Regions from separate parts of the Bradyrhizobium sp. U531 genome, predicted to be linked through region 1. Evidence: predicted binding sites of a transcription regulator. Region 1 holds the regulator's gene; each other region holds the start of a gene.

Region 1 (10,018 bases):
CGCGGCCGGCTTCTGATCGAGAGTGTGCCCAAGCAGGGCGCCACTTTCAGCGCCTGTTTTCCTCAGACCAAGACTTTCGTCTAAGGCATAAATCGAAGCGATTTCAATCGCTTGGCTGTGTCATCCGACTGTCACGAAACCTTCGTAAAAGCACAGCCGACCGCTCCTAAAGGGGCGGTGCGGGGAGCGCGATCGGGCGCGGATGGCGCTTCGCTCCCCCCAAGGAGACCAGCATGAATTTCCTCAAGACAATGGTCGCTGCCGGCATGGTCGCCGCATCGACGACGGTGGCGTTTGCCGCCGACATCACCGGCGCAGGCGCGACGTTCCCGTTCCCGGTCTATTCGAAGTGGGCTGACGCCTACAAAAAGGAGACCGGCAACGGTCTGAACTACCAGTCGATCGGTTCCGGCGGCGGCATCAAGCAGATCCAGGCCAAGACCGTGACGTTCGGCGCCAGCGATGCCCCGCTCAAGGCCGAGCAGCTCGAGAAGGACGGCCTCGTGCAGTGGCCGATGGTGATGGGCGCCATCGTTCCCGTCGTCAACCTCGAGGGCGTGAAGCCCGGCGAGATGGTGTTCGACGGCGAGACCCTCGCCAGCATCTACCTCGGCAAGATCACCAAGTGGGACGACGCCGCGATCAAGAAGCTCAATCCGAACGTGAAGCTGCCCTCGGACGCCATCACCGTGGTGCGCCGTTCGGACGGCTCGGGCACCACCTTCAACTTCACCAACTACCTCGCCAAGGCCAGCGCCGACTGGAAGAGCAAGGTCGGTGAGGGCACCGCGGTCGAGTGGCCGGTCGGCGTCGGCGCCAAGGGCAACGAAGGCGTGTCGGGCAACATCAGCCAGACCAAGAACTCGATCGGCTATGTCGAGTACGCCTATGCCAAGCAGAACAAGCTGACCTACACCGGTCTCGTCAACAAGGCCGGCAAGCCGGTGCAGCCGACCGTCGAAGCTTTCCAGGCGGCCGCTTCCAATGCCGACTGGGCCAAGGCGCCCGGCTACTACGTCATCCTGACCGACCAGCCCGGCGAGAAGTCCTGGCCGATCACGGCGGCGACCTTCATCCTCATGCACAAGGATGCCACCGACAAGGCGGCCTCGCAGGAAGCCATCAAGTTCTTCCGCTGGGCCTTCAAGAACGGCGGCAAGGCGGCTGAAGAGCTCGACTACATCCCGATGCCCGAAGGCGTCGTGACCCTGATCGAGAAGACCTGGGCTGCCGAGATCAAGAGCTGAGGCAAGCTCTCGCGTCCCGGACGCGCTGCAGCCCTGGCGATGCAAAGCATCGTCCAGTGCGCTGCAGCGCTGAGCCGGGACCCACAAGAACTGGGCCCCGGATCAGCGGCGCACCGCTTCGCGCTGCACCGTATCCGGGGCACGGGACCCAACAGGCAAGAACAAGTATAGTCAGTACAGGGGATCGGCGTGGCAGAGATGGCCGTTCAGAGCGATATAATCGACGACGCCGGACCGTATGACCGCGCCAAGGCCTTGAGCGCGTTCAAGCTCGGCGACGTCACCTTCTACTGGATCACGCGGCTGTCCGCGATCTCGGTGCTGCTGATCCTCGGCGGCATCATCGTCTCGCTGATCGTCGGCGCGTTCCCGGCGATGAAGGAATACGGCTTCTCCTTCCTGTGGACGCAGCGCTGGGCGCCGTCCGCCGATCCGCCGGTGCTCGGCGCGCTCGGGCCGATGTACGGCACGCTCGTCACCTCCTTCATCGCGATGCTCATCGCCATTCCCGTCGGTATCGGCATTGCGATCTTCCTCACCGAGCTCTGCCCGCAATGGCTGCGCCGCCCGATCGGCATGGCGGTCGAGCTGCTCGCCGGCATTCCCTCGATCATCTACGGCATGTGGGGCTTCTTCGTGCTGGGCCCGTTCCTGGCCAACACCTTCCAGCCGTTCATGATCAAGATCTTCGACGGCGTGCCCGTGCTGGGCGCGATCTTCGCAGGTCCCCCGTCCTATCTCAGCACGTTCAACGCCGCGCTGATCCTTGCCATCATGGTGCTGCCCTTCATCACCTCGATCTCGGTCGACGTGTTCAAGACGGTGCCGCCGGTCCTGAAGGAGGCCGCCTACGGCGTCGGCTGCACCACATGGGAAGTCGTCCGCAGCGTGGTGATCCCCTACACCCGCGTCGGCATCATCGGCGGCGTCATGCTGGCGCTGGGCCGCGCGCTCGGCGAGACGATGGCGGTGACCTTCATCATCGGCAACTCGTTCCGCATCTCCTCATCGATCTTCGCGCCGGGCACCACGATCTCGGCGGCGATCGCATCCGAGTTCGCCGAGAGCGACGGCCTGCACCAGTCCGGCCTGATCCTGCTCGGCCTGTTGCTGTTCGTGCTGACGTTCTTCGTGCTGGCCGCCGCGCGGCTGATGCTGATGCGGCTCGACAAGAAGGCGGGGAAGTAACGCCATGGCGCTCAATCCGATCTATTCGCGTCGTCGCCGCAAGGACATCGTGATCCGCGGGCTCTGCTTCGCCGCGGCCGCCTTCGGCGTCACCTGGCTCGCGCTGATCCTGATCACGCTGCTCTACAACGGACTCGCCGGCCTGAACCTCGAGATCTTCGTCGCCGATACGCCGCCTCCGGGATCGACCGAGGGCGGCCTGCGCAACGCGATCGTGGGTTCGATCATCATGACCTTGATCGGCGTCGGCATCGGCGCGCCGCTCGGCCTGTTCGCCGGCACCTATCTCGCCGAATACGGCCGCAACGACAAGCTGACCTCGGTGATCCGCTTCATCAACGACATCCTGCTCTCGGCGCCCTCGATCATCATCGGCCTGTTCATCTATGGCGCGGTGGTGGTGCCGATGCGCGGCTTCTCCGCGATCGCGGGCGCGCTGGCGCTCGCCGTCATCGTGATCCCGGTCGTGCTGCGCACCACCGAGGACATGCTGCTGCTGGTGCCGAATCCGCTGCGCGAGGCAGCCTCGGCGCTCGGCCTGCCGCGCTCGCTGGTGATCAAGCGGATCGCCTATCGCGCGGCCCGGTCGGGCCTCATCACCGGCGTGCTGCTCGCCACCGCCCGCGTCGCCGGCGAGACCGCGCCGCTGCTCTTCACCGCGCTGTCGAACCAGTTCTTCAGCCTCGGCCTGAACAAGACGATGGCCAACCTGCCTGTCACCATCAACAACTTCGTGCAGAGCCCCTACGCCTATTGGAAGCAGCTCGCCTGGAGCGGCGCGCTGCTGATCACGCTCACTGTGCTTGCCCTGAACATTGGCGCCCGCATCATCGGCGCCGAGAGGACTGCAAAATGACCGATCTGTCCGTATCCGTGAGTTCGAACGCTCATCTGGCGTCGCATCCGCTGCCGGAAGCGCCCGCCAAGGTGACGGTGCGCAACCTCAACTTCTATTACGGTGAGCACCACGCGCTGAAGAACATCAACCTGACGCTCGGCGCCAACCGCGTCACGGCGTTCATCGGCCCGTCGGGCTGCGGCAAGTCCACCCTGCTGCGCATCTTCAACCGGATGTACGACCTCTATCCGGGCCAGCGCGCCACCGGCCAGCTGATGCTGGACCAGACCAACATCCTCGACCCCAAGCTCGACCTCAACCTGCTGCGCGCCCGGGTCGGCATGGTGTTCCAGAAGCCGACGCCGTTTCCGATGACGATCTACGAGAACATCGCCTTCGGCATCCGCCTCTACGAGAAGATTTCGAAGTCCGAAATGGACGGTCGCGTCGAGAAGGCGCTGCGCGGCGGCGCACTGTGGAACGAGGTCAAGGACAAGCTCAACGCCTCCGGCCTGTCGCTCTCCGGCGGCCAGCAGCAGCGCCTGTGCATCGCCCGCACCGTCGCGGTGCGCCCCGAGGTGATCCTGTTCGACGAGCCCTGCTCGGCGCTCGACCCGATCTCGACCGCCAAGGTCGAGGAGCTGATCCAGGAACTGTCCGAGAACTACACGATCGCGATCGTCACCCACAACATGCAGCAGGCGGCGCGCGTCTCCGACAAGACCGCCTTCATGTATCTCGGCGAGCTGATCGAGTTCGACGACACCAGCAAGATCTTCACGTCGCCGACCGACCGGCGCACGCAGGATTACATCACCGGCCGGTTCGGCTGAGGAGACGCAATATGGGTACCGAACATACCGCAAAGGCCTTCGACACCGACCTCCAGGAACTCACCCGCCTGGTCGCCGAGATGGGCGGCATCGCCGAGCGCATGATCGTCGATTCCGTCGACGCCCTGATCCGCCGCGATGTTCCGCTCGGCCAGCGCGTCGTTACCGTCGACGCCGAGCTCGACGCGCTGCAGAGGCGCATCGAGGAGCGTGCGGTGCTCACCATCGCCCGCCGCCAGCCGATGGCCGTCGACTTGCGCGAGATCGTCGGCGCCATGCGCGTTGCGACCGATCTCGAGCGCATCGGCGACCTCGCCAAGAACATGGGCAAGCGCGTCGCCGCGCTCGAGACCGATTTCCATCCGCTCAAGCTGTTCCGCGGCCTCGAGCACATGACCGACCTCGTGCAGCAGCAGGTCAAGAGCGTGCTCGACGCCTATGCCGCGCACGATCTGCCGGCTGCGATGGCGGTGTGGAAGGGCGACGAGGAGGTCGACGCGATCTGCACCTCGCTGTTCCGCGAGCTCCTCACCTACATGATGGAGGATCCGCGCAACATCTCGTTCTGCATCCATCTGATGTTCTGCGCCAAGAACATCGAGCGGATCGGCGACCATGCCACCAACATCGCCGAGACCGTGTTCTACATGATCGAGGGTCAGGCGATGACCGACAAGCGGCCGAAGGGCGACATGACGACCTTCGCCACGACGGTCCCCAATACCTGAAGACCTAAGGAGCCACGACCCGATGGGCGCACGCATTATGGTGGTTGAGGACGAGGAAGCTCTCACCGAGCTTCTCCGCTACAACCTCGAAGGCGACGGCTATGACGTCGAGACGGTGATGCGCGGCGACGACGCCGACACCCGGCTCAAGGAGCACATTCCCGACCTGATCGTGCTCGACTGGATGCTGCCGGGCCTGTCCGGCATCGAGCTGTGCCGGCGCCTGCGCACGCGGCCAGACACCAAGCAGCTGCCGATCATCATGCTCACCGCGCGCGGCGAGGAGAGCGAGCGGGTGCGCGGGCTCGCGACCGGCGCCGACGACTACATCGTCAAGCCGTTCTCGGTGCCCGAGCTGCTCGCGCGCGTGAAGGGCCTGCTCAGGCGCGCCAGTCCCGAGCGGCTCGCCACCGTCTTGGCCTATGGCGACATCGAACTCGACCGCGACAAGCGCCGCGTGGCGCGCTCGGGTCGGCCGATCGATCTCGGCCCGACCGAATATCGCCTGCTGGAGTTCTTCCTGGAGCATCCCGGCCGCGTGTTCTCGCGCGAGCAGCTGCTCGACAGCGTCTGGGGCCGCGACATCTACATCGACGAGCGCACCGTCGACGTCCATATCGGCCGCCTGCGCAAGCTGCTCAATCTCGGCCGCGAGCAGGACCCGATCCGCACCGTCCGCGGCGCCGGCTATGCGCTGGACGATCGTTTCGCGAAGGCGGAGCAGACGTAAGGGCGGGCGTGTTGTTGGTTCGCAGCTGCGGCCACGATCTCAGCTGTCATCCCGGGGCGCGCACAGCGCGAGCCCGGGATCCATAACCACAGGCCGTGGTTTGGCGAAGACTCGGTGTGACCATCTCGCGCAACAATTGCGCCCTGTGGTTATGGATCCCCGCGTTCGCGGGGATGACACCGAGTTGGTTGAGGCGCCGCCGAGTGACGGCTGCCGTCCTTGCAGTCAGCGAGATCAGCGACCTCAGCGCGGACCCGGCTTCGCCGGTGCGCGGCGGCGATCGGCGGCGGGCTGATACGCCACGCGCGAGTGCTGGGCGCAGTAGGGCAGGCCGGAGAGTGCCTTGCCGCCGCAGAAGAAGAAATCCGGGCTCGAGGGATCGCCGACCGGCCAGTGGCAGGTCGCCTCGTTCAATTCGAGCAGCGACAGCCGCTGGCTCATCGGCACGACGTTGTCGTAGGTAACGGGCTCGGCCTCGACTTCGACCTCGAAGGCCTGCGCCAGCGCGGTGTTGCCGCGGGCGATGGGGCGCGTCACCCGCATCATGTGCTGCGCGGGGCGCGCCTTGCGCGGTCGCGGCGCTGCCGATGAAGGGCTCTTGGCACGGCCGGACAAGCCGAGCCTGTGCACTTTGCCGATCACGGCATTGCGGGTCACATTGCCGAGCTCAGCTGCGATCTGGCTGGCCGACAATCCGGCCTCCCAGAGCTTTTTCAGCTGCTCGACGCGATCGTCGGACCAGGTCAAAACCGTCATTGCACCCTTTCCCTCGCCGCGCGGCTGCCATGCTGGCGCCCTTGCGGCGAATGCCTAAGCTTCGAAAAACCCGTGCCGCCAGAATCCCTTAAGGCTCGCCGGGCGTGTGACTGACGCCCGAACGTTTACGCCGGTACTTAAGGACTCTTGGGATCAGAACCGCTGCACGAGATGTCGTATCTGACAGCCCAAACGCTACAATATGGCGTGACTCACGCGCAAGAGTCCGCCGACTCGCTTCCACATGTTCCGTGGTGAAAAACCCGCAAAATCGCTACCGCAAGACTACGGAATCAGCGTTTCCCGAGGCTTTCCGGGTGGCATTGACACCCGTTTCACGGGGCATAAGATGGTCCCACGTGCCGCCCTTAAAAGGCGGCACGTTTCGTTTTCCGGGCCGGTCAATGGTGCGTTGCGCAATGCACGCGTCACACCGCCTCAACATCAAGTGACCGTCATGACTAACAGCGCAGCCCCGCATTTGCTCCCCGTTTTTGCCAGGGCCGACCTCGGTTTTGAGCGCGGCGAAGGCTGCTGGCTGATCGCGACCAATGGCGATCGCTATCTCGACTTCACCTCGGGCGTCGCGGTGAACGCGCTCGGCCATTGCCATCCGCATCTGGTCAAGGCGTTGCAGGAGCAGGCGACCAAGCTCTGGCATATGTCGAACCTGTTCCAGAGCCCGGACGGCGAGAAGCTCGCAAACCGCCTGTGCAACGAGAGCTTTGCGGACTTCGTGTTCTTCTGCAATTCCGGCGCCGAGGCGCTTGAGGGCGTGATCAAGCTGGTCCGCCATCATCACTCCTCCAAGGGGCACCCGGAGCGCTATCGCCTCATCACCTTCGAAGGCGCCTTCCACGGCCGCACGCTGGCGACGCTCGCCGCCACCGGCTCCGCGAAATATCTCGAGGGCTTCGGGCCGCCGATGGACGGCTTCGACCAGGTGCCGCATGGCGACATCGAGGCCGTGAAGAAGGCGATCGGGCCAGAGACAGCGGGCATTTTGATCGAGCCGATCCAGGGCGAGGGCGGCGTGCGTTCGGCGCCGCCGACGTTCCTCAAGGCATTGCGCCAGCTCTGCGACGAGAAGGGGCTGCTGCTCGCCTTCGACGAGGTACAGACCGGCATGGGTCGCAGCGGTGATCTGTTCGCCTATCGGCGCACCGGCGTCACGCCCGACGTGATGTCGCTGGCGAAGGCGCTCGGCGGCGGCTTCCCCATCGGCGCGATCCTGGCGACGTCGGAAGCGGCGGCCGGCATGGGCCCCGGATCGCACGGCTCGACCTTCGGCGGCAATCCGCTGGCGATCTCGGCGGCCAACGCCGTGCTCGACGTCATGCTCAAGCCCGGCTTCTTCGACCACGTGCAGAAGATGTCGCTGCTGCTCAAGCAGAAGCTCGCCTCCGTGATCGACCGCCATCCTGACGTCGTCAGCGAGGTGCGCGGCGAGGGCCTCCTGATCGGCATCAAGGCCGTGGTGCCCTCCGGCGATCTCGTCGCGGCCCTGCGCAACGAAAAGCTGCTTACGGTCGGCGCCGGCGACAATGTCGTTCGTTTCCTGCCGCCGTTGATCGTGACCGAGGCCGAGATCGAGGACAGCGTCATCAGGCTCGAGCGCGCCTGCACGGCGATCTCGTCCATACAGACCAAGCGGGCGGCAAGCTGATGAGCAAGTCCCCTGCCAAGGCGCCGAAGCACTTCCTCGACATCAACGAGCTGCCGCTGTCGGAGCTCAAGCGCATGCTCGCCGCTTCCTCCGCCATGAAGGCGAAGCAGAAGGCGCAGCAGCCGGTGCGGCCGCTCGAAGGCAAGACGCTGGCGATGATCTTCGAGCGTCCCTCGACGCGCACCCGCGTGTCGTTCGACGTCGGCATGCGCCAGCTCGGCGGCGAGGCGATCATGCTCACCGGCGCCGAGATGCAGCTCGGTCGCGGCGAGACCATCGCCGACACCGCGCGCGTGCTGTCGCGCTATGTCGACGCCATCATGATCCGCATCCTCAATCACGATGCGCTGTTGGAGCTTGCGGCCAACGCCACCGTGCCCGTCATCAACGGCCTGACGCGGCGCTCGCATCCATGCCAGGTGATGGCCGACCTCATGACCTATGAGGAGCATCGCGGGCCCATTGAGGGCAAGACGGTGGCCTGGACCGGCGACGACAACAACGTGCTGGCGTCCTGGGCGCATGCCGCCGAGCGCTTCAAATTCCAGCTCAACGTCGCCACCCCGCCGGAGCTCGCGCCGAAAAAGGCGATGCGCGACTTCATCAAGGCGACGGGCGCGCCGATCGTGCTCGGCACCGATCCGGAAACCGCCGTGAAGGGCGCCGATTGCGTCGTCACCGACACCTGGGTGTCGATGGGCGACAAGGAGGGCGAGCACCGCCACAACGTGCTCAAGCCCTATCAGGTCAACAGCAAGCTGATGTCGCTCGCCAAGCCCGATGCGCTGTTCATGCACTGCCTGCCTGCTCATCGCGGCGAGGAGGTCACCGACGAGGTGATCGACGGTCCGCAATCGGTGGTGTTCGACGAGGCCGAAAACCGCCTGCACGCGCAGAAGGGCATTCTGGCCTGGTGCTTCGACGCGGTGAAGTAGGCGGCTCTTATAGCCCGGATGGAGCGCAGCGAAATCCGGGTTCTCGACGCGGGTAACGACCTCCCCCGGATTGCGCTGCGCTCCATCCGGGCTACTTGGGCCGTCGTTCCGGTGACGGAATGCGAGCGCGCCTCTTTCATTTTGCACCGACCGACCCCAGATAACGCCCATGATTTCCCAATCCCCTGACATGAAGACCGGGTCCGAAGGCCCGGTCCGCGCGCCGTCCGCGGTTCCGATCGACGATGCCGTGCTGCCCTACGAGGTCGATGCGCTCGACGTGCGTGGCCGCCTGGTGCGCCTCGGGCCGGCGCTCGACGACATCCTGACCAAGCACGATTATCCCGCGCCCGTGGGCAAGCTGCTCGGCGAGGCCATCGTGCTGACGACGCTGCTCGGCTCGGCGCTGAAATTCGAGGGCCGCTTCATCCTGCAGGCCCAGACCGACGGCCCGGTGTCCTTCCTGGTGGTGGACTATCAGGCGCCGGATCGCCTGCGCGCCTATGCGCGCTTCGATGCCGAGCGCCTTGGCGAGGCCAAAGACTCCGGCACGCTGCTCGGCCACGGCCATCTCGCCATGACCATCGACCAGGGCCCCGACATGAGCCGCTACCAGGGCCTGGTCGCGCTCGACGGTGGCAGCCTCGAAGACGCCGCCCACGAATATTTCCTGCGCTCCGAGCAGATCCCGACCAAGGTGCGTCTCGCGGTCGGCGAGGAGTGGCGCTCCAACGACGGCGGCAAGCATCGCTGGCGCGCCGGCGGCATGCTGATGCAGTTTCTGCCGAAGGCGCCGGAGCGCGCGCGGCAGGCGGACTTGCATCCCGGCGACGCCCCTGATGGCGTCGAGGTTCACGCGGTCGCGGAGGACGATGCCTGGGTCGAGGCGCGCTCGCTGATCGAGACCGTCGAGGACGTCGAGCTGATCGACCCCGAGCTCTCTGGCGAGCGGCTGCTGTTCCGCCTGTTCCACGAGCGCGGCGTGCGCGTGTTCAACCCGATCGATCTCAAGGCGCAATGCTCCTGCTCGCGCGACGCGGTCGCCTCGATGCTCAAGAGCTTCTCGTCCGACGATCGCGCCGCGATGGTCAAGGACG
Region 2 (10,018 bases), on a different contig from region 1:
ATCGACCGTTTCGACGAAACCGGCATCGTCACCGCGGACGGCAAGCAACGTCCCGCCGACATCATCGTGGTGGCCACCGGCTTCAAGGTCACGGAGATGGCGGCCCGCCTCAACATCAGCGGCCGCGACGGCAAGGATTTGCGCACGGCCTGGGCCAACGACAACCCGACCGCCTTCCTCGGCCTCACCGTCCCCGGGTTTCCCAACTTCTTCTGCATGCTCGGGCCGAACTCGGGCCCGGCCCATGGCGGCAGCGTCATCTTCCAGTCGGAATGCCAGAGCCGCTACATCTCGGCCTGCCTGGTCGATATGATCGAGCAGGACGTCGCCGCGGCTGACGTCCGCCAGGACGTGCTCGACGACTACGTCCGCAAGGTCGATGCCGAGCACGAGACCATGATCTGGACCCATCCGGGCATGAGCACCTACTACCGCAACTCAAGCGGCCGCGTGTTCTCGGCCATGCCGTGGCGGTTCGTGGACTATTGGCGCATGACGCATGATCCGGATCTGCGGCAATACAGGCTGACGAAGGCGTAGACGAGAGGAAGCTCGACGTGTCCAAGCCAATCGTCCGGGTCTACACCGACTACAAGAGCCCCTATGCGTTCGTGGCCAACAAGCGCCTGTTCGAACTCGAGGAGACGCACGGCGTCGAGCTTGAATGGCTGCCCTACACGCTATGCATCGCCGAATTCATGGGGAAGGTCGAGGAGCGCACGCCGCATTTCTGGCGCAAGGTGCGCTACGCCTATATGGATGCTCGCCGCTACGCCAACGCGCAGGGGCTCGTCATGAAAGGGCCGCGGCGGATTTACGATGCCTTCTACTCCAGCGTCGGGATGCTGTTTGCCCAGCGCCACGGCTTCTTCCGCCCTTACCACGACAAGGTCTTCCGGAAATTCTGGAGCCATGAGCTGGAGATCGACGATCTCGATGCGATTACCGATATCATCGCCTCGTGCGGCGGCTCGGCCGGCGAGTTCGAAGCTTACGCCCGTGGCCCTGCCCGCGCCGAGCACGACCGCATCATCGACGAAGCCGAGGCGCTCGGCGTATTTGGCGTGCCCACCATGGTGTTCAACGGCGAGCTGTTCTGGGGCGGCGACCGCATCGACATGCTGATCGAACGTATCGAGAAGCCCGGGACGATCGAGGCCGCACTCGGTAGTCGCCATCGCAAGCCGGTGTAACTGTCACGCCGCCAGCGATGATCCGGGTCCGCTCCCGAATGCACATTTCTGGAGTCCGATAAGAGCCATCACCGGACTCCAGACATGCTTGGGAATCTGGAGGTCAAATGGGCCGCATCGGCGTCTCCTCATCCATTGCCGCCTTCGCGCTGTACGTCTAGTCTGATGCGTCATATCTGCCGAGCATTTGAGAAAGATCGTAATGAGACGCGCCCTGCTTTGCCTTCTTCTGCTTGCAACAACTTGCAGAACTGCCCACGCCGCTTCTGCTGAATGTGTTGCACCTTCCTGTGCTGAAAGGAAAATTGACGCCCCGGCCGGGGACTATAGCACACTTGTGTTCACGACGAATTTAGGCCCCACCGGATATTTTCGAGCAAACGTATCAATCACTGCAATCAAGAGCGATCCAACGTGGTGGCCGTTTTGTAGCCTGATGGTGAGCTCCAAGAGCGAAAACGATTCAAATTACGATTCGATCCGCATATCCCTCGTCAAAGACCCTGGCAAAAAGCAAATCGACTTCTCGATCAAAACCGTTCATCGCGAGAAGCTCGTTAAAGAGGACGAATTTCCCGGCAATCTCTCAATTGGTACTGCTGTGCCGTTGGAGATCAGCTGGAAGCCAGGGGAGTTCGAGATCGCATTTGGCAACCGAAACAAAACTTACAAGACCGCCTTCAGACCCAGGTTCGCATATTTGGCGTGCAGTACAGCGGCGGGAACATTCGAGAGCATTGAAACTCGGTATGATACCAAGACCGACGCGTGTGATGAAGCATTGACCTCACTCAACCTGCGCCAGGACCAAGGCTCCGCAAGAGATACTGAGCTCACGGCCGCGTACCGGAAGGAACGAGATGGTGGCAATCGTCAACAAGCACAGAAGCTTTATTGCGATATGAGGGCGATCACAATCAAAGATCAAACTGAGAGACTTGAGATTTTCAAGAGCGTTATGCGTCTCTGCGCGCGCGACCGGATCTCGACTCGCTGCGATCTCAATTGTCGAATCCGCGACCTGCAGGCCGAGCTCAAGGTTGCGAACAAAGAATGCGGAGAAGACGCCACCTCCCGTTCCACCACTGACAAGCTTCGTCAGCCACCGCCGGCTGAATCCACGCCTGTAGCACCGCCATCCCCCAGCAGTTGGCCGACTGAAGGCAAACGTATCCCTAATTTCTATGGCACCACGTGGTAGCCGGCGATTTTCTAGAGTCCGATGACGGCCCATCACGCCGGCATGATCGCCAACGAACTGCGGGCTGCCTCAAGGCCTTTCGCGGCGGAGGTGGTGAAATGTCCTCCGTCGTGCGTTGCTTCCTGATGTCAAGCACCGACGACTACATCCTCATCGTGCTTGCCCGCGACGGCGGCCGAAGGCCGCCTATGCCACCTTAACCCACAAGGGCAGAAGGGAAGAAAACTACGCCGCCAGCCCACTCTCGACAGGTGCGAACTCCAACCCGAGGCTCTCCGCCACCGCCTTGTTGGTAATGCGGCCGCGGTGCACGTTCAGGCCGTTGCGCAGATGCGGATTTTCCAGCACCGCGGCAAAGCCCTTGTTCGCCAGCATCAAGCCGAACGGCAGCGTCGCGTTGTTCAGCGCCTGGCTCGAGGTCACCGGCACCGCGCCCGGCATGTTGGCGACGCAATAATGCACGACGCCGTCCACCTCATAAGTCGGATCAGCATGCGTTGTCGGATGCGAGGTTTCGAAGCAACCACCCTGATCGATCGCGACGTCGACCAGCACGGCGCCGGGCCGCATCGACTTGAGCATGGCGCGCGTGACGAGCTTCGGCGCGCTTGCCCCCGGCACCAGCACCGCGCCGATCACGACGTCGGCGGCGAACACCTCCTCCTCGACCGACTCGATGGTGGAAAAACGAGTCCGCACGCGTCCGGCAAAGAGATCGTCCAGTTCACGCAGGCGCGGAATCGAGCGGTCGATCACGGTCACTTCCGCACCCAGCCCCGCGGCCATGCGTGCCGCTTGCGTCCCCACCACACCGCCGCCGAGCACGACGACGCGCGCCGGCTGCACGCCGGGCACTCCGCCGAGCAGCAACCCGCGACCGCCGGCCGAACGTCTGAGCGCGGCGCCGGCGGCCTCGATGGCGAGGCGGCCGGCGACTTCGCTCATCGGCGCAAGCAGCGGGAGGTGACCGCTCGCGTCCGTGACGGTTTCATAGGCGATCGCGGTGCAGCCGGAGGCGAGCAGCCCCTTGGCCTGCTCAGGATCCGGCGCAAGATGAAGATAGGTGAATAGAATCTGGTCTTCCCGGAGCTGAGCCCATTCGCTCTTCTGCGGCTCCTTGACCTTCACGATCATGTCGGACTTCGCGAAGATGTCCCGGGCGTTTTCGGCAATGGCGGCCCCTGCCCGCCGGTACACCTCGTCGGATGCGCCGATGCCGGCGCCCGCACCGGTTTCGACCGTGACGTCGTGCCCGGCCGCAACATATTCGCGGACGGCTCCCGGAGTGAGCCCGACGCGATATTCCTGCACCTTGATCTCCTTGGGAATACCGACCCGCATCTTCAGCTCCTTCGCCCACATTGATTCCGCTCCTCATGGTAGCGACGGGGCCGGTTTGGTTTCGTGCAAATATCCGCTAGTTTGAACCTGCCCGCGCCGGTTTCCGGCGCCGAAATCCCCGTTTGCGCTGGAAACCGAACCTTGGCCCTCGACCGGAAAGACCTCGCGATCCTCGCGGAACTCACCACCAATGCGCGCGCCAGCCACACCGAGCTTGCCAACAAGATCGGCCTGTCGAGCACGGCGCTGGCGCGGCGACAGAAGGCGCTCGAGGACGACGGCTACATCCAGGCCTATCAGGCCGCGCTCGACCTCAACCAGTTCGGCCTTACCACCACCGTGCTGGTCCGCATCGCGCTGGAAAGCCAGAGCGACGAGGCGCTGAAGGCGTTCGAGGCGGAAGTGGTGAAATGCCCCTCCGTCGTGCGCTGCTTCCTGATGTCAGGCACCGACGACTACATCCTGATCGTGCTCGCCCGCGACATCAGGGATTTCGAACGCATCCACCGGACCGAGCTCTCCCGCCTGCCTCGTGTCGCGCGCGTTCAATCGAGCTTCGCGTTGCGTGAAATCGTCAATCGCGCCGTGCCGATCGTGGTGTTCGGCGAAGGCAAGCGCTAGCCGAGTCGGCGCCGCTGCTCTGACAACTCTGTCAAGCGCGCAGCTTCACAGTCGTTTTCATTCCCTCATCAAAGATATTTGAGATGTTGCTTCAACCGAACGGTTGAGGCGCTGGAAGCGTGTTCATCAGACCCAATTGACGGGCGCGGAGCATTGCCGGCTTCGCGATCCACGTTGTGCAAACATCATATTCGGGGTCTTCGATGTTCAAATCCAACCGTCGTGTCTTTATTCAATCCGTTGCCCTCGGCGCCGGCGTTCTGGGCGCCTCACAAACCGCGATGGCGGCTCCCGACGGACATGCCGCGGGCTACGATGTTGCTCCTGCGTCGGAATTCCTGAAGACGATCCCGCGCAAGTCCGGCGACGGCGTTGCGTTCACGGCCTCGCTCGACAAGGGACCGATCAAGGCGACGTCCGGCGGCTGGGCGCGCGAGGTGACGACCCGCACCCTTCCGCTCGCGACCGGGATCGCCGGTGCGCATCTCTTCGTCAACGCAGGCGGCGCCCGGGAAATGCACTGGCACAATTCGGCCGAGTGGGCCTACATCGTCGACGGCCATTGCCAGGTGACCGTGGTCGATCCCGAGGGCCAGCTCGAAATCGTCAATCTTGCCCCCGGCGATCTCTGGTTCTTCCCGAAAGGCCACAGCCACGCCATCCAGACCCTGGGGCCGTCGCCCTGCCACGCCATCCTCGCCTTCGATGACGGCCTCTATTCCGAGCACGGCACGTTCGGGATCAGCGACTGGATGAGCCGCTACGACGCTCCGACCCTGGCGCAGGCGCTCGGCGTGTCCACCGAGATCCTCGGCGCCAATCCGAAAGCCGAGACCTACATCATGCAGGGCGAGGTGCTCGCGCTTGACGGTCCACAGGCCAGGACGGCTCGCGCGCTCGATCGCGATCGAACGCACCGCTTTCCCCTGATGTCGCAGAAGCCGCGCGTGAACACGGCCGGCGGCCAGCTCTACGTCGCCTCGGCCAAGGAGTTTCCGGTCTCGAGCACGATGACGGGGCTGGTGCTCAAGCTGAAGCCCGGTGCGATGCACGAGCCGCATTGGCACACCAACGCCAATGAGTGGCACTACGTGCTGAAGGGGCGCACCCGCGTGACCCTCTTTGCGTTCGACAAGCGCGTTGCGGTCGCGGAGCTCTCGGCCGGGGAATGCGCGTACATCCCCGCCAATTGCGGTCATTCCATCCAGAACATCGGCAATGAGGATGCGGAAGTGATCGGCACGCTCGACAGCGGCGCCTACCACGAAAGCAGCCTCGGCGACTGGCTAGCCAAGGCGCCGCGGCACCTGCTTGCCAACAATTTCGGCGTCTCGGAGGCCGCGGTGGCGAATTTCGGGCGAAAGCGGATGGTCATCGCCAGCGCAAGTTGAACGCGCTCCCGCACGCGAACTGCAATCGTCGAACGTGCGAGACCCGACGGTCTCACACGTCGGGGACGCGCTTTGGGTCGCCGCGAAAGTTCCGCGGCGCCCACGCACCGGCTTCAGCCGAACGGTTGAAGACAGCTTTCCCATCACCGCACACACTCATGTCCAAACAAGACCCCCGACAGGGGATGCAAGTGGGAGATCGGCCATGAGCCGCCATATCGTGAAGACGATCCGAAAGGTTGCAGGTTCACTCCTTGCAATCCTGGCACTTGCGCTTGCCGCGCCAGGTTCGGCTTCGTCCAAGGAATTCGCGCCGGCCGTCGGCAGCGGTGGTTCCCCGTTCCGCGATCTCTGTCCGGCCGGTCAATATCTGGTAGGGACCAATGCCCATACCGGCGCGGTGATCGATCAGATCTCGATCACATGCGCGCCCGTGAAGCCGGACGGGACGGTCGGAGCCCTGTTTCACGGGCCGGTCCATGGCGGGCCCGGCGGAGGTACGCCGAAGGACCCATTCGACAAGAAGACGGAAAGGCGCACGACCTGCGCCGACAACGAGATCGTCAACACGATGGGACTGCTGCCCGGCACGCAGCAATCCCGCCAGGTCGTTCGCCTGATCATCTTCAATTGCGTGCTGACGACGGGGACGGAGCGGCATAACCTGGACATTGGAGATGCGCCGTTCTTCCCGACCATCTACCAGAATTGCCCTGCCGGCGAAGCGGCGATCGGCTTGCAGGGACGAGCCGGGGCTTACGTGGACGCACTCGGCCTGATCTGCGGACCGTTCACCAAAGTCGTCGCCGGAAACGGCAACGGCGCCAACCCGGGATCAGGGAGTGGAGGATGCTCGGGCCTCGCAGGCGAAGAGCTCGCCATCTGCAACGAGCATAACGTCGAACGCGCCAAACATGGCGTCGCCCCGCTGAACTGGTCACCTGATCTTGCGAAGAACGCGCAAGCCTGGGTCAATGCCTGCCATACCGCGAAGAACGACAATGGCGACGAGTTCTTCTGTCATCAAAGCACCTCCGGCTGTGGCACGGATGCCTCGTATCATTTCGGCGAAAATCTCTCGTTCGGCTGGCCCTCCCTCGGCGGAAAGGACGCCGTCGATGGCTGGTATTGCGAGATCAACGTCTATGATTTCGACCATCCGGCCGTTCAGGGCGGAAACTTGCAAGGCTGCGACAAGAACCCGAACAAGGTGACCGGCCATTTCACGCAAGTCGTGTGGCGCGGATCGACCCGGTTGGGATGCGCGCGGAATACCTGCTCGCTCGGCGGCAACACCGGTACGCTCTGGGCCTGCGAATACGATCCGCCCGGCAATTTCAATGCGGATCAGCCGGGCGTGCTCGACCAGAACGTCCCGCGGCCCATGCAGGGGCTTTCGACCCGGGTGCTCGTTGCGGGACCGCCCGCGCAGACCACCACCGCGATCATCTCGGATGTCGATCTCTACGACATCCCGGGCGGCGTCGGCAAAGTGATCGGCGTTCTCCGCAAGGGGCAGCACTTCCCGCTGGTCGGTTGCCGGGCCGATGACTGGTGCCAGCTATCGAACGGCTGGGTCTGGGGCTCGTTCATCGTGCGCAATCACGCGCCCTGATGGCGCGCCGTGCCCGGCGGGAAAACGTCAGCCCCGCTCCCGCCCGGTCGCCGTCATCCAACTGTCATCGAATGTGTCGAGAGCTGTAATCCCTGGCACATTCGGGACCGACCATGGACTATTTCAAGCGCTTCAACTTCCTGTTCGCAGCACCCGCCTTCGAAACCGACGACCTCGAGGGCATTCGCTTCAACCAGATCATCGAGGAAATCCAGCGCTCGGGCTTCGAGGTGGTCCGGGCCCGCAAGCTGGAAGACGCCGAGATCGCGGTGCAAACCGATGCCGCGATCGGCTGCATGGTGGTGGACTGGGGCAAGAAGGGCCTGGAAGGCAAGACCTCGGCCCTGATCAACCTGATGCGACGCCGCGGCCTCGACTTCCCGATCATCCTCCTGATCCGGCGCAAGCGCTTCGAAGACCTGCCGGTCGAGGTGCTCGACTTCATCGACGGCTACGTCTTCCTGTCCGAGGAGACGCCGCCCTTCATCGCCAAAAACCTGATCAGCCGGCTCAAGCAATATGCCGAGACGCTGAAGACACCGTTCTTCGGCGCCCTCGTCGACTATGCCGAGGAGGGAAATCAGCTATGGACCTGCCCAGGACACAATGGCGGCGTATTCTACAATCGCAGCCCGATCGGCCGCGTCTTCGTCGAGCATCTCGGCGAATCCGTATTCCGCGACGATCTCGACAATTCCGTGCTCGATCTCGGCGACCTCCTCACCCATGAAGGGCCGGCGCTGAAGGCACAGAAGGAAGCGGCTGCGATCTTCGGCGCGGAAAAGACCTATTTCGTGCTCAACGGCACCTCGACCTCGAACAAGGTCGCGCTCGGCGCTCTCGTCACCGACGGCGACCTCGTGTTGTTCGACCGCAACAACCACAAGGCCGCCCATCATGGCGCGCTGATGATCAACGGCGGCATCCCGGTCTATGTCCCGACCGTCCGCAACGCCTGGGGCCTGATCGGCCCGATGCGCTGGGACGCGCTCGAAGAGAAAGCCTTGCGCGAGGCGATCCGCAATCACCCGCTGGTCACGGACAAGGAGGCCTGGCGCAGGGAGCGGCCGTTCCGCGTCGCCGTCGTCGAGCAGTGCACCTATGACGGCACGATCCACAGCGCCGAGATGATCTTGAAGCGCATCGGCCATCTCTGCGAATACATCCTGTTCGACGAGGCCTGGGCCGGCTTCATGAAGTTTCATCCGCTCTATGCCGGCCGCTTCGCTATGGGACTGGCGAACCTTACCCCGGAAGCGCCGGGCATCATCGCGACGCAGTCCACCCACAAGCAGCTCGCGAGCTTTTCGCAGGCCTCGCAAATCCACATCAGGGATCGCCACATCCGCGGCCAGAAGCGGCGCGTCGAGCATCGCCGCTTCAACGAAAGCTTCATGCAGCACGCATCGACGTCCCCCTTCTATCCACTGTTCGCATCCCTGGATGTGGGCGCGCAGATGATGAAGGGCCGCTCCGGCGAAGTGTTGTGGGACGACACGATCCGGCTTGGCATCGAGCTGCGCAAGAAGATCCGCGCGATGCGCAGGGAGTTCGAGGAGAAGGAGCAAAATCCGGATCGCCGCTGGTTCTTCGAGCCCTTCGTTCCCGATCGTGTCGCCATCGCCGATGTCAGCCGTCCCGCCGCCGTGCATGACGTCGCCTGGGAAACGCTCTCAACCGACGAGCTCGCCACCAATCCCGCACTGTGGCAGCTCTCGCCTGACACCAACTGGCACGGCTTCCCCAACCTCGCGGAAGGCTTTGCCATCACCGATCCGAACAAGCTGACGCTGCTCACGCCCGGCTTCGATCGCACCACCGGCGCCTATGCCGAGCACGGCATCCCCGCGCCGGTCGTCGCGCAATATCTGCGCGAGAACCGCATCGTGCCCGAGAAGAACGACCTCAACTCCCTGCTCTTCCTGCTCACACCCGGTGTCGAAGCGAGCAAGGCCGGTACGCTGATCTCCGGCCTCGTCGCGTTCAAGCGCCTGCATGACGACAATGCGCTACTGGCGGACGCCATTCCGGAGTTCTACCAGCGCCGGCAGGCACGATATTCCGGCGTGCGCTTGCGCGATCTCTGCGGCGAGATGCATCGCTTCTTCCGCAGCGCCGACGTCAGCGCGCTCCAGGCCCGGCAGTTCATGCCTGAGCACATGCCCGAGATCGCGATGTCGCCGCGCGATGCCGCCCGCTATCTGTTCAAGAATGACGTCGACTATCTGCCGATCGAAGCGATCGCCGGCCGCATCGCCACCACGCCCTTCGTAGTCTATCCGCCCGGGATCGCCACCATCGTACCCGGCGAGCGGCTGACCGAGCGCGCCAAGCCCATGGTGGATTATCTCAGAATGTTCGAGACCTGCTTCAACAATTTTCCGGGCTTCGACGTCGAGATCCAGGGCGTCTACAAGGAGATCGATGCCAATGGCCGCATCGGGCTCTACACCTACGTCGTTGCCGAGTAGGTGCCCATGAACGAAGCAGCTGCGCGCGCAAGTGACGAACAGGTTCTGGTCCGCCCGTCACGCGAGAGCGACGTCGAGGCGATGCTGGCGATCTACCGCCATCACGTCCGCAGCGGCGTGCCGCGCGATGTCGAGGGAACCGGCGCGCCGGAGCCGGACGATCTGCGCGACCGGCGCAAGAACCT
Region 3 (10,018 bases), on a different contig from region 1:
CCGTAAAGCCCGATGCCAGTCCGGCGATCAGGCCGACGCCGCCACCGGCGAGGAGGTCGTGAATCCCGGACATCGCCTACGTCCTGGTTCGCCGCCTGCTGGCGGTCTTCGCCGTGCGAAAGCCCTCGATCACGGCGGATACGGTCGCCATGCAGGCCTCGACGTCGACGTCCTCGCCCCAGCACTTTTGCAGCACGAAGCCCTGGAAGATCGCGATCAGCACCCGTGCGACGGCGTCCGCGCCGAGATCGCGCTTGATGAGGCCGTCATGCTGGCCGCGCTCCACCAGTGCCACGATCAAAGCGCGCGGCATGTCGATGCCTTCGACCACGCTGGTGCGGACGCGGCGGTTGCGCAGGGCCTCGGCCCAGCCATGGATGCCGACACGGCGCCGTGCCTCGCCTGCGGGGTCGGTGAGCCATTGCGCATAGACGCGCACCAGCGCGTGAAGTCCTTCGATCGGGTCGCCCGACCCTTGCGCGACCGAGTTGAGCACGGCTTCGCGGCGATGCCGGTCGTCGGCGAGCGCCGCGATCAGATCGTCCTTGCTTTGGAAGTAGAGATAGACCGCGCCGTGGCTCAGGCCGGATCGCTTGACGATGTCGGCCATGCCGGTCTGGTGAAAACCATCCTCGGCGAAACAGGCGAGGGCGGCCTCGAGGATCTGCTGCCGCCGGCTTTCACGCTGCTTGTCGCTGATCTTGGGCATCGTGGCCTTCCCAAATAACTGACTGGTCGATCGTTTTGCACTTGTGCCGCGCAACGGCGTGATCAACTGCAAGACAAATAAAAAACGATCAATCAGTCATTTTAATTCGATGCAAGGCTTCGGTCAAGCCGGCGGTTCGCCCGCGCCGGCCATCGAACAGACCCGAGACCCCTATGTTCTAGAACAGGCGCCCGCCGTTCGGCGCGGGCTTGCTCGGCTGCACCAGCACGACCTTTCCGTCGGCATCGGGAAAACCCAGCGTCAGCACTTCCGACACGACGGGCCCGATCTGACGCGGCGGGAAATTGACGACAGCGGCGACCTGTTGTCCCACCAATGTCTCGAGCGGATGGTTCTCGGTGATCTGGGCCGAGCTCTTGCGCACGCCGATCGCGGGTCCAAAGTCGATCCACAGCCGGAACGCCGGCTTGCGCGCCTCGGGGAACGGCTTGGCGTCGACGATCGTGCCGACGCGGATATCGACCGCGAGGAAGTCGTTGAAGGCGATGGTCGGCGCGGCGGCGGCCGCAGGATCGTGCGTGACGTGCATGGGATGTCCGTTCGGCGAGTTGGCGTCGTTCGCAATATTGTCGCGCGAAGCGGAGTTTCGTACAACGCCGCAGCCGAAGCATCACGCATGCGCGAGGAACTGGTTGTGCCCAACATCATCTACGGCATCAAGAACTGCGACACCATGAAGAAGGCGCGGGCCTGGCTCGACACGCATGGCGTCGCGTATGAATTCCACGACTACAAGACGGCGGGCGTCGAGAAGGACAAGCTCAAGCAGTGGAGCGACAAGGTCGGCTGGGAGACGCTGCTCAATCGCGCCGGCACGACCTTCAAGAAGCTGCCCGATGCCGACAAGGAGGGCGTCACCGAGAAGAAGGCGCTGGCCTTGATGCTAGCGCAACCATCGATGATCAAGCGGCCGGTGCTGGAAATCGGCGGCAAGCTGCTGGTCGGCTTCAAGCCGGAAATCTATGCCAAGGAAGTCGGCGCCAAATCGCGCTAACCGCTAGTTCAGTTCGATGATCTCGGTGGGGAGGCCGGGATCCGGCTGGTCCGCAAACTCGACCACGTCGGCCGCCGCGATGCGGCCGGGCGCCCGGTGAAACAGGTCGTGGTCGATCACGACGCGCAACTTCGGGCGCGGCAGCGCGTCATTTCCGCGCATCAGATTCTTGATCTCGAAACCGCCGTCCTCGCAGAACGTCTTCACCGAGGCGATGACGTGACAGACCTTGCCGCCGGCCTGGAACGGCAGCAGCAGCCGTTCATAGGCGACGATGCGCCCGTAGATGTCGTCGACGTCGGCAACGCTGTAGACGGGTAGCCCGCGCGCCACGCATTCGTAATAGATCGGCATCACATAGGGCGCGATTCTCGGTCCGAGATAATCGTCGAGCAGCACGCCTTTGCCGGTATGCCCGTAGGCGCGCGAGATGCGCGTGTTTTCGCTCTGGATGGTGAGACGTGGCACCGGCGTCGACGCGTCCACCGTGTAATAGATGAGATCGGACAGCTCTTCCTCGAGCCTTGCGGGCTGATACTCCCAGACCGCCGGCGCGATCTGCTCGCGCGCATAGAGTCGCAGCCACGTGTTCAGCAGATCACGCTGCCTGATCGACTTGACGACGGAAGGAGCGGCGCTGGCGAAATCCAAGACAATATTCCCGGAACGTCAAAACCCATGCATCATGCCAGTTGCGGGAAAATTTTCTATGAAGGCTGGCGCGGGGAACGAAAGACCGTTAACGACGACTTGATGACCGGTGCCTTTGCGAACCGGGAGGCCGGGCAGGCACGACATCGACCACTCCGACTAAGGGAGCATTTGTATCCCAGCCGGAGACCCTGATCTGCTCAGCTTTCCGCCTTGCCTAACCCCCGTCACCTCCGGCATATTCCGCGCCCGGAGAGGGCGTTCCGGACGGGCTCCGAGGAGTGGCTCCAAGGCCAGGCTCCATGGATTTGATCCAGGGCCTCCGGAAAGTCGAAGCAACAAGGATAGCCACGCATCTAGCGCGGGCAGGGGGAAATCTGTTTGGCCGATGAGTTTATTCTCGAAACGGAAGGCTTGACCAAGGAGTTCGCGGGTTTCTTCGCCGTCCGCGACGTTGCGCTCAAGGTTCGCCGTGGCAGCATTCATGCGTTGATTGGCCCGAACGGGGCCGGCAAGACGACCTGCTTCAATCTTCTGACCAAGTTCCTCAAACCGTCTGCCGGAAAAATCCTGTACAAGGGGCAGGACATCACCGCGATGGCGCCCGCCGACGTGGCGCGCATGGGGCTTGTTCGTTCGTTCCAGATTTCGGCGGTATTTCCGCATCTCACCGCGCTGGAGAACGTTCGCGTCGCGCTTCAGCGCCAGCATGGCTCTTCGTTCGATTTCTGGCGCTCCAAGTCGGTTCTCAACCGCTTCAACGATCGCGCGCGCGAATTGCTCAACGACGTCGGCCTTAGCGAATTCGCCAACACGCCCGCGGTCGAGATGCCCTATGGACGCAAGCGCGCACTGGAGATCGCAACCACGCTCGCGCTCGACCCGGAGATGATGCTGCTGGACGAGCCGATGGCCGGCATGGGCCACGAGGACATCGACAAGATCGCGGCGCTGATCAAGCGCATCTCCGCGAAATATACCATCCTGATGGTAGAGCATAATCTGAGTGTCGTGGCCAATCTCTCCGACATCATCACCGTGCTGACGCGCGGCCAGGTGCTGGCGCAGGGCCATTACTCCGAGCTCACCAAGGACGAGCGCGTCAAGGAAGCTTACCTGGGAGCCGGTCATGCCTGACACAGCGATCGCCGAGGCTCCGGCCAAGGCTGCGACCGGCGGAAACATCCTTCAAGTCCGCAACCTCGAAGCATGGTATGGCGAGTCCCACATCCTGCACGGGATCAATTTCGACGTGAACGCGGGCGAGGTCGTCACCCTGCTCGGGCGCAATGGCGCCGGCAAGACGACCACGCTGAAGTCGATCATGGGCATCATCGGCAAGCGTACCGGCTCGGTGAAGTTCAACAACCAGGACATCATCCGCGCGACCTCCGACAAGATCGCGCGCATGGGCATCGCATTCTGCCCGGAAGAGCGGGGCATCTTCTCCAGTCTCGACGTGCGCGAGAACCTGCTGCTGCCCCCGGTGATCCGTAAGGGCGGATTGCCGCTCGAGCAGATCTTCGACCTGTTTCCGAATCTGAAGGAGCGTCTCAACAGCCAGGGCACCAAGCTCTCCGGCGGTGAGCAGCAGATGCTCGCAATCGCGCGCATCCTGCGTACCGGCGCGAGCTTCCTCATGCTGGACGAGCCGACCGAGGGCCTTGCGCCCGTCATCATCCAGCAGATCGGCCACACCATTGCGCGGCTCAAGAAGGAGGGTTTCACGATCCTCCTCGTCGAGCAGAATTTCCGTTTCGCATCCACCGTCGCCGACCGCTACTACGTGGTCGAGCACGGCAAGATCATCGACGGGTTTTCCAATGCCGAGCTTGCCGCCAATATGGACAAGCTCCACACCTATCTCGGCGTCTAAACTGCCAACGAGAAAATTCAAAAAGGAAAGTTGCATGAAGACCAAGTCGATTGCATCGTTGCTGCTGACCACCGCGCTGACCTTCGCCGCTGCAGGCGTTGCCTCCGCACAGGACAAGTCCATCAAGATCGGTGCGCTGTCCGATCAGTCCGGTCTCTATGCCGATCTCGGCGGTCCCGGTTCGACGCTCGCCGCGCAGATGGCCGTCGAGGATTCCGGCCTCGCCGCGAAGGGCTGGAAGATCGACATCATCTCCGGCGATCACCAGAACAAGCCCGACATCGGCACCGCGATCGCGCGGCAGTGGTTCGACGTCGACAAGGTCGACATCATCGTCGATGTGCCGAATTCCGGCGTGGCGCTCGCCGTCAACAACGTCATCAAGGAAAAGAACGGCGTCTACATCAACTCGGGCGCGGCGACCTCGGATCTCACCAACGCGCAGTGCTCGCCCAACACCGTGCACTGGACTTACGACACCTACATGCTGGCCCACACCACCGGCCAGGCGCTGGTGAAGGCGGGCGGCGACAGCTGGTTCTTCCTGACCGCGGACTACGCCTTCGGCGCCGCGCTCGAGCGCGATACCAGCGCGGTCGTCACCGCCAACGGCGGCAAGGTGGTCGGCGGCGTCAAGCATCCGCTGAACACGCCGGACTTCTCCTCCTTCCTGCTGCAGGCGCAGGCGTCCAAGGCCAAGATCATCGGCCTTGCCAATGCGGGCGGCGACACCACCAACACGATCAAGCAGGCGGCCGAGTTCGGCATCGGCAAGGGCGGTCAAAAGCTTGCCGCGCTGTTGCTCTTCCTCACTGACGTCAAGGCGATCGGCCTCGAGACGGCACAGGGCCTCAACTTCACCGAGACGTTCTATTGGGACCTGAACGACCAGACCCGGGCGTTCTCCAAGCGCTTCGGCGAGAAGATGAAGAACGGCGCGATGCCGACCATGGTGCAGGCCGGCGTCTATGCGGGCGTGCGTCATTACCTCAAGGCGCTCGAAGCGCTGGGCGGCAATCCTCATGACGGCGTCAAGGTCGTCGAGAAGATGAAGTCGATGCCGACCGAGGACGAGTTGTTCGGCAAGGGCGAGATCCAGCCCAACGGTCGCACCATCCACAGCGCCTATCTGTTCGAGGTGAAGAAGCCCTCGGAGTCCAAGGGACCGTGGGACTTCTACAAGCTGGTCGGCACGGTGCCGGGCGATCAGGCGTTCACGCCGCTGTCCGAGAGCAAGTGCCCGCTGCTCAAGAAGTAAGATAACGGCCCGCAGGCCTTCAAGGCCTGCGGGCGACTTTCAAGTGAACGCCGAAGGGACCGGGTGCGGGATCGATGCAGGCTCTATACGCTCAGCTACTGGTGGGACTGATCAACGGCTCGTTCTACGCGCTGCTCAGTCTCGGGCTCGCCGTGATCTTCGGCATGCTCAACATCATCAATTTCGCCCACGGCGCGCTCTACATGATGGGCGCCTTCGTCGCCTATTTCCTGCTGAATCTCGGCGGCATCAACTATTGGTGGGCGCTGCTGCTGGCCCCCATCATCGTCGGCATCTTCGGCATGATCCTGGAACGGACCATGCTGCAATGGCTGACCGGGCTCGACCACCTTTACGGCCTGCTGCTCACCTTCGGCATCGCGCTGATTGTGCAGGGCGTGTTCCAGAACTATTTCGGCTCCTCCGGCCTGCCTTACGCCATTCCGGACCAGCTCAAGGGCGGCATGAATCTCGGCTTCATGTTCCTGCCGATCTATCGCGGCTGGGTGGTCATCTTCTCGCTGGTGGTGTGCATTTCCACCTGGTTCCTGATCGAGAAGACCCAGCTCGGCGCCTACCTGCGCGCCGCCACGGAAAACCCGACGCTGGTTCGCGCCTTCGGCATCAACGTGCCGCGCATGATCACGCTCACCTACGGCCTCGGCGTCGGCCTTGCCGCGCTCGCCGGCGTGCTGTCGGCGCCGATCAACCAGGTGCGGCCGCTGATGGGCGCCGACCTCATCATCGTCGTGTTCGCGGTGGTCGTGATCGGCGGCATGGGTTCGATCATGGGCTCCATCATTACCGGCTTCGCGCTCGGTGTGATCGAGGGCCTGACCAAATATTTCTACCCGGAGGCCTCCAACACCGTCGTCTTCGTGCTGATGGTGCTGGTGCTCCTGGTGAAGCCAACGGGACTGACGGGAAGGGCGGCCTGATATGACAACCCTGACGGACGACACGATTCCGGCAACCCCGCGCGCGATGCGCGACGAGATGATCGTTTTCGTGGTGATGGCGCTGCTGCTGGCATCGGTGCCATTCACGGGCGTCTACCCGTTCTTCGTGATGCAGGCGCTGTGCTTTGCGCTGCTCGCCTGCGCCTTCAACCTCCTGATCGGCTATGGTGGTCTGCTGTCGTTCGGCCACGCGATGTTCATGGGCACCGCCGGCTATTGCAGCGCGCATGCGCTGAAAGTGTGGGCGCTGCCACCTGAACTCGGCATCCTCGTCGGGATCGCGGCCGCGTTCGGCCTGTCGCTCATCACCGGCTACATCTCGATCCGCCGGCAGGGCATCTATTTCTCGATGATCACGCTGGCGCTGTCGCAGCTGCTCTACTTCATCTATCTCCAGGCGCCCTTCACCCATGGCGAGGACGGCATCCAGGGCATCCCGCAGGGACGCATGTTCGGTGTGTTGGATCTCTCCAAGCCGACGGTGCTCTATTACGTCGTGCTGGTCGGCTTCCTCGCCGGCTTCCTGCTGATCTTCCGCATCATCAACTCGCCGTTCGGCGAGGTGCTGAAGTCGATCCGCGAGAACGAGCAGCGCGCCATCTCCCTCGGTTACCGCACCGACCAGTACAAGTTCCTGGCGTTCGTCCTGTCCGGCACGCTGGCCGGTTTCGCCGGTGCGCTGAAGGTGTTCGTGGCGCAGAACGCCTCGCTCACCGACGTGCATTGGTCGATGTCGGGCGAGGTCGTGCTGATGACGCTGGTCGGCGGCCTCGGTACCATCTTCGGCCCCGTGGTCGGCGCCTTCGTGATCATCGCCATGCAGCAATATCTTGCCGGGTTCGGCCAGTGGGTGACGGTGATCCAGGGCTCGATCTTCGTGATCTGCGTGCTCACCTTCCGTCGCGGCGTCATCGGCGAAATCGCGCATTACTTCCGGCGCTCGCTCTAAATTATTGATATCGCGCCAGTTTCGCTGGCGCGATAATCCGGTGGATGATCCGGCTCCGCGGGCGTGAGATGACACGCACGCGGATCGAAAATGGTCTATGACAGTTTCATGACGGCCCGTTCGGGCCGGGCCATTTCCAACCGGTAGCCTTTCCTCATGATGCGATGGTTTCGCGCGTTCCTGCCCAAGGAAGAACGGTTCTTCGACCTGTTCGACCGCCATGCCCAGACGGTGATCCAGGGCGCGATCGCGCTGCAGGGCGTGCTGAACGGGGGTGAGGAGACGCCGGTCTATTGCCAGCGCGTCAACCAGTTCGAGAACGACGCCGACAACATCACCCGTGAGGTGCTGACGGCGGTGCGCCGCACCTTCATCACCCCGTTCGATCGTGGCGACATCAAGAACCTGATCACCTCGATGGACGACGCCATCGACCAGATGCAGCAGACGGCCAAGGCCGTGATGCTGTTCGAAGTCCGCACCTTCGAGCCGCCGATGCGCGAGATCGGCGGGCTCTTGATCGAATGCGCCAATCTGGTGGGACGCGCGCTGCCGCTGATGCAGTCGATCGGCCCGAACGTCGCCATGCTGACCGCGATCACGGAAGAGCTGACCAAGCTGGAGGGACGCGTCGACGACCTCCATGACATCGGCCTGAAGGAGCTGTTCCTCAAGCACCGCGAAGGCAGCGCGATGAATTTCATCGTCGGCGTCGAGATCTACGACCATCTGGAGAAGGTGGCCGATCGCTTCGACGACGTTGCGAACGAGATCAACAGCATCGTCATCGAGCAAGTGTAGGGCAGGGCTGCTGTGGACGCTGCGCTCGGTCTTCCCGTCCTGGTCGGCTTGATCGCCGTCGCGCTGCTGTTCGACTTCCTGAACGGCCTGCACGACGCCGCCAATTCGATCGCGACCATCGTCTCGACCCGCGTGCTGCGGCCGCAATTCGCGGTGTTCTGGGCCGCGTTCTTCAATTTCGTCGCCTTCATGGTGTTCGGGCTGCACGTCGCCCAGACCATCGGCACCGGCATCATCGATCCCGCGATCGTCGACGCCCAGGTGATCTTCGCGGCGCTGGTCGGGGCCATCGTCTGGAACCTGGTGACCTGGGCGCTCGGCATCCCGTCCTCGTCGTCGCACGCGCTGATCGGGGGGCTGTTCGGTGCGGGCGTGGCCAAAGCCGGGATCTCCGCGACGGTCTGGAGCGGATTGTCCAAGACGGTGATTGCAATCGTGCTGTCGCCGCTCGTCGGGTTCCTGCTGGCGATGGTGCTGGTTGCGATCGTGTCCTGGGCGTCGGTACGATCCACGCCCTTTGCGGTGGACCGCGCCTTCCGCATCCTGCAATTCGCCTCCGCCTCGCTTTATTCGCTCGGCCATGGCGGCAACGACGCGCAGAAGACCATGGGCATCATTGCCGTGCTGCTCTATTCGCAGGGCCATCTCGGCGGCGAATTCTTCGTACCGTTCTGGGTGGTGCTTTCGTGCCAGGCGGCGATGGCGATGGGAACGCTGATGGGCGGCTGGCGCATCGTCCGCACCATGGGCCTGCGCATCACCAAGCTGACGCCGATGCAGGGTTTTTGCGCGGAAACCGGCGGCGCCGCCACCCTGTTCATGGCGACGTTCCTCGGGGTTCCCGTGTCGACCACCCACACCATCACCGGCGCGATCGTCGGCGTCGGCGCCGCCCGCCGCCTCTCGGCGGTGCGCTGGAACGTCGCCAGTTCGATCGTCTATGCCTGGGTCATTACGATGCCGGCATCGGCCATCGTCGCGGCGCTGACCTGGTGGGCCGTCACGATTTTCGTCAAGTAACCAGCTTCAGCCCGACGATCCCGGCGACGATCAGCCCGATGCTGGCAAGGCGGAGCGCCGTGGCCGGCTCCCCGAACAGGATAATGCCGAGTGTCGCGGTACCGACCGCGCCGATCCCGGTCCAGACCGCATAGGCGGTTCCGACCGGCAGCGATTTCAAGGCGAGGCCGAGCAGGATGACGCTGCCGGCCATGGCCGTGAGCGTGATCACGGACGGAACGAGCCTGCTGAACCCTTCCGTGTATTTCAGGCCGATGGCCCAGGTGATCTCGAGAAGACCAGCGACGAACAGGATGCTCCAGGCCATGACGACCCTCCATTCAAGGCAGGGGCGTCCCCGCGGCTGACATGCTGATGGGCGGGGAGGTCGTCCTCCCCCAAGGCCAGTATGGCCAAGGCCGATATGGGGCTGGCCGGAAGGCCTCGCAATCACCAAATGAGGCTTGATCAGGCCCGTTTTCCCTGCCACACGCTGCCGCCATGTCCGACATCGCCACCACCACAGCCGAATCGCCGGCCCGTTCCCCGCTTGCGGCCGAAGTGGCGCGGCGGCGCACCTTTGCGATCATCTCGCATCCGGACGCCGGCAAGACCACGCTGACCGAAAAACTGCTGCTGTTCGGCGGCGCCATCAACCTTGCCGGTCAGGTCAAGGCCAAGGGCGAGCGGCGCAACACGCGCTCGGACTGGATGAAGATCGAGCGCGAGCGCGGCATCTCTGTCGTGACCTCGGTGATGACCTTCGAGTTCGAGGGGCTCGTCTTCAACCTCCTGGACACG

Evidence for each region. Region 1 encodes PhoB, which activates phosphate uptake and scavenging genes when phosphate is short. Its sites were predicted from a motif close to TGTCATNNANCTGTCAT; they were not measured.
Region 2: QRQ56_RS32555 (Orn/Lys/Arg decarboxylase N-terminal domain-containing protein) is a predicted target of PhoB. The motif match lies at 7,414-7,430, and genes of this name have one in related genera.
Region 3: QRQ56_RS09040 (DUF47 domain-containing protein) is a predicted target of PhoB. The motif match lies at 7,515-7,531, and genes of this name have one in related genera.

Annotation. Positions count from the first base shown of each region.
Region 1 covers NZ_JASVEN010000017.1:9,606-19,623, reverse strand. The annotation lists gene QRQ56_RS38120 (ATP-binding protein) at 1-84, shown strand, start outside; gene pstS (phosphate ABC transporter substrate-binding protein PstS) at 234-1,247, shown strand; gene pstC (phosphate ABC transporter permease subunit PstC) at 1,446-2,435, shown strand; gene pstA (phosphate ABC transporter permease PstA) at 2,440-3,291, shown strand; gene pstB (phosphate ABC transporter ATP-binding protein PstB) at 3,288-4,106, shown strand; gene phoU (phosphate signaling complex protein PhoU) at 4,118-4,834, shown strand; gene phoB (phosphate regulon transcriptional regulator PhoB) at 4,857-5,564, shown strand; gene QRQ56_RS38085 (GcrA family cell cycle regulator) at 5,808-6,320, opposite strand; gene QRQ56_RS38080 (aspartate aminotransferase family protein) at 6,778-7,986, shown strand; gene argF (ornithine carbamoyltransferase) at 7,986-8,921, shown strand; gene QRQ56_RS38070 (Hsp33 family molecular chaperone) at 9,091-10,018, shown strand, end outside.
Region 2 covers NZ_JASVEN010000010.1:89,500-99,517, forward strand. The annotation lists gene QRQ56_RS32520 (flavin-containing monooxygenase) at 1-540, shown strand, start outside; gene QRQ56_RS32525 (2-hydroxychromene-2-carboxylate isomerase) at 558-1,193, shown strand; gene QRQ56_RS32530 (hypothetical protein) at 1,396-2,394, shown strand; gene ald (alanine dehydrogenase) at 2,620-3,735, opposite strand; gene QRQ56_RS32540 (Lrp/AsnC family transcriptional regulator) at 3,877-4,356, shown strand; gene QRQ56_RS32545 (cupin domain-containing protein) at 4,560-5,747, shown strand; gene QRQ56_RS32550 (CAP domain-containing protein) at 5,953-7,362, shown strand; gene QRQ56_RS32555 (Orn/Lys/Arg decarboxylase N-terminal domain-containing protein) at 7,476-9,833, shown strand; gene QRQ56_RS32560 (GNAT family N-acetyltransferase) at 9,840-10,018, shown strand, end outside.
Region 3 covers NZ_JASVEN010000001.1:1,830,378-1,840,395, reverse strand. The annotation lists gene QRQ56_RS09090 (sulfite exporter TauE/SafE family protein) at 1-73, opposite strand, end outside; gene QRQ56_RS09085 (TetR/AcrR family transcriptional regulator) at 77-709, opposite strand; gene QRQ56_RS09080 (tRNA-binding protein) at 888-1,259, opposite strand; gene QRQ56_RS09075 (ArsC family reductase) at 1,365-1,724, shown strand; gene QRQ56_RS09070 (hypothetical protein) at 1,728-2,375, opposite strand; gene QRQ56_RS09065 (ABC transporter ATP-binding protein) at 2,757-3,512, shown strand; gene QRQ56_RS09060 (ABC transporter ATP-binding protein) at 3,505-4,251, shown strand; gene QRQ56_RS09055 (ABC transporter substrate-binding protein) at 4,286-5,509, shown strand; gene QRQ56_RS09050 (branched-chain amino acid ABC transporter permease) at 5,584-6,447, shown strand; gene QRQ56_RS09045 (branched-chain amino acid ABC transporter permease) at 6,449-7,417, shown strand; gene QRQ56_RS09040 (DUF47 domain-containing protein) at 7,574-8,218, shown strand; gene QRQ56_RS09035 (inorganic phosphate transporter) at 8,231-9,238, shown strand; gene sugE (quaternary ammonium compound efflux SMR transporter SugE) at 9,231-9,545, opposite strand; gene QRQ56_RS09025 (peptide chain release factor 3) at 9,719-10,018, shown strand, end outside.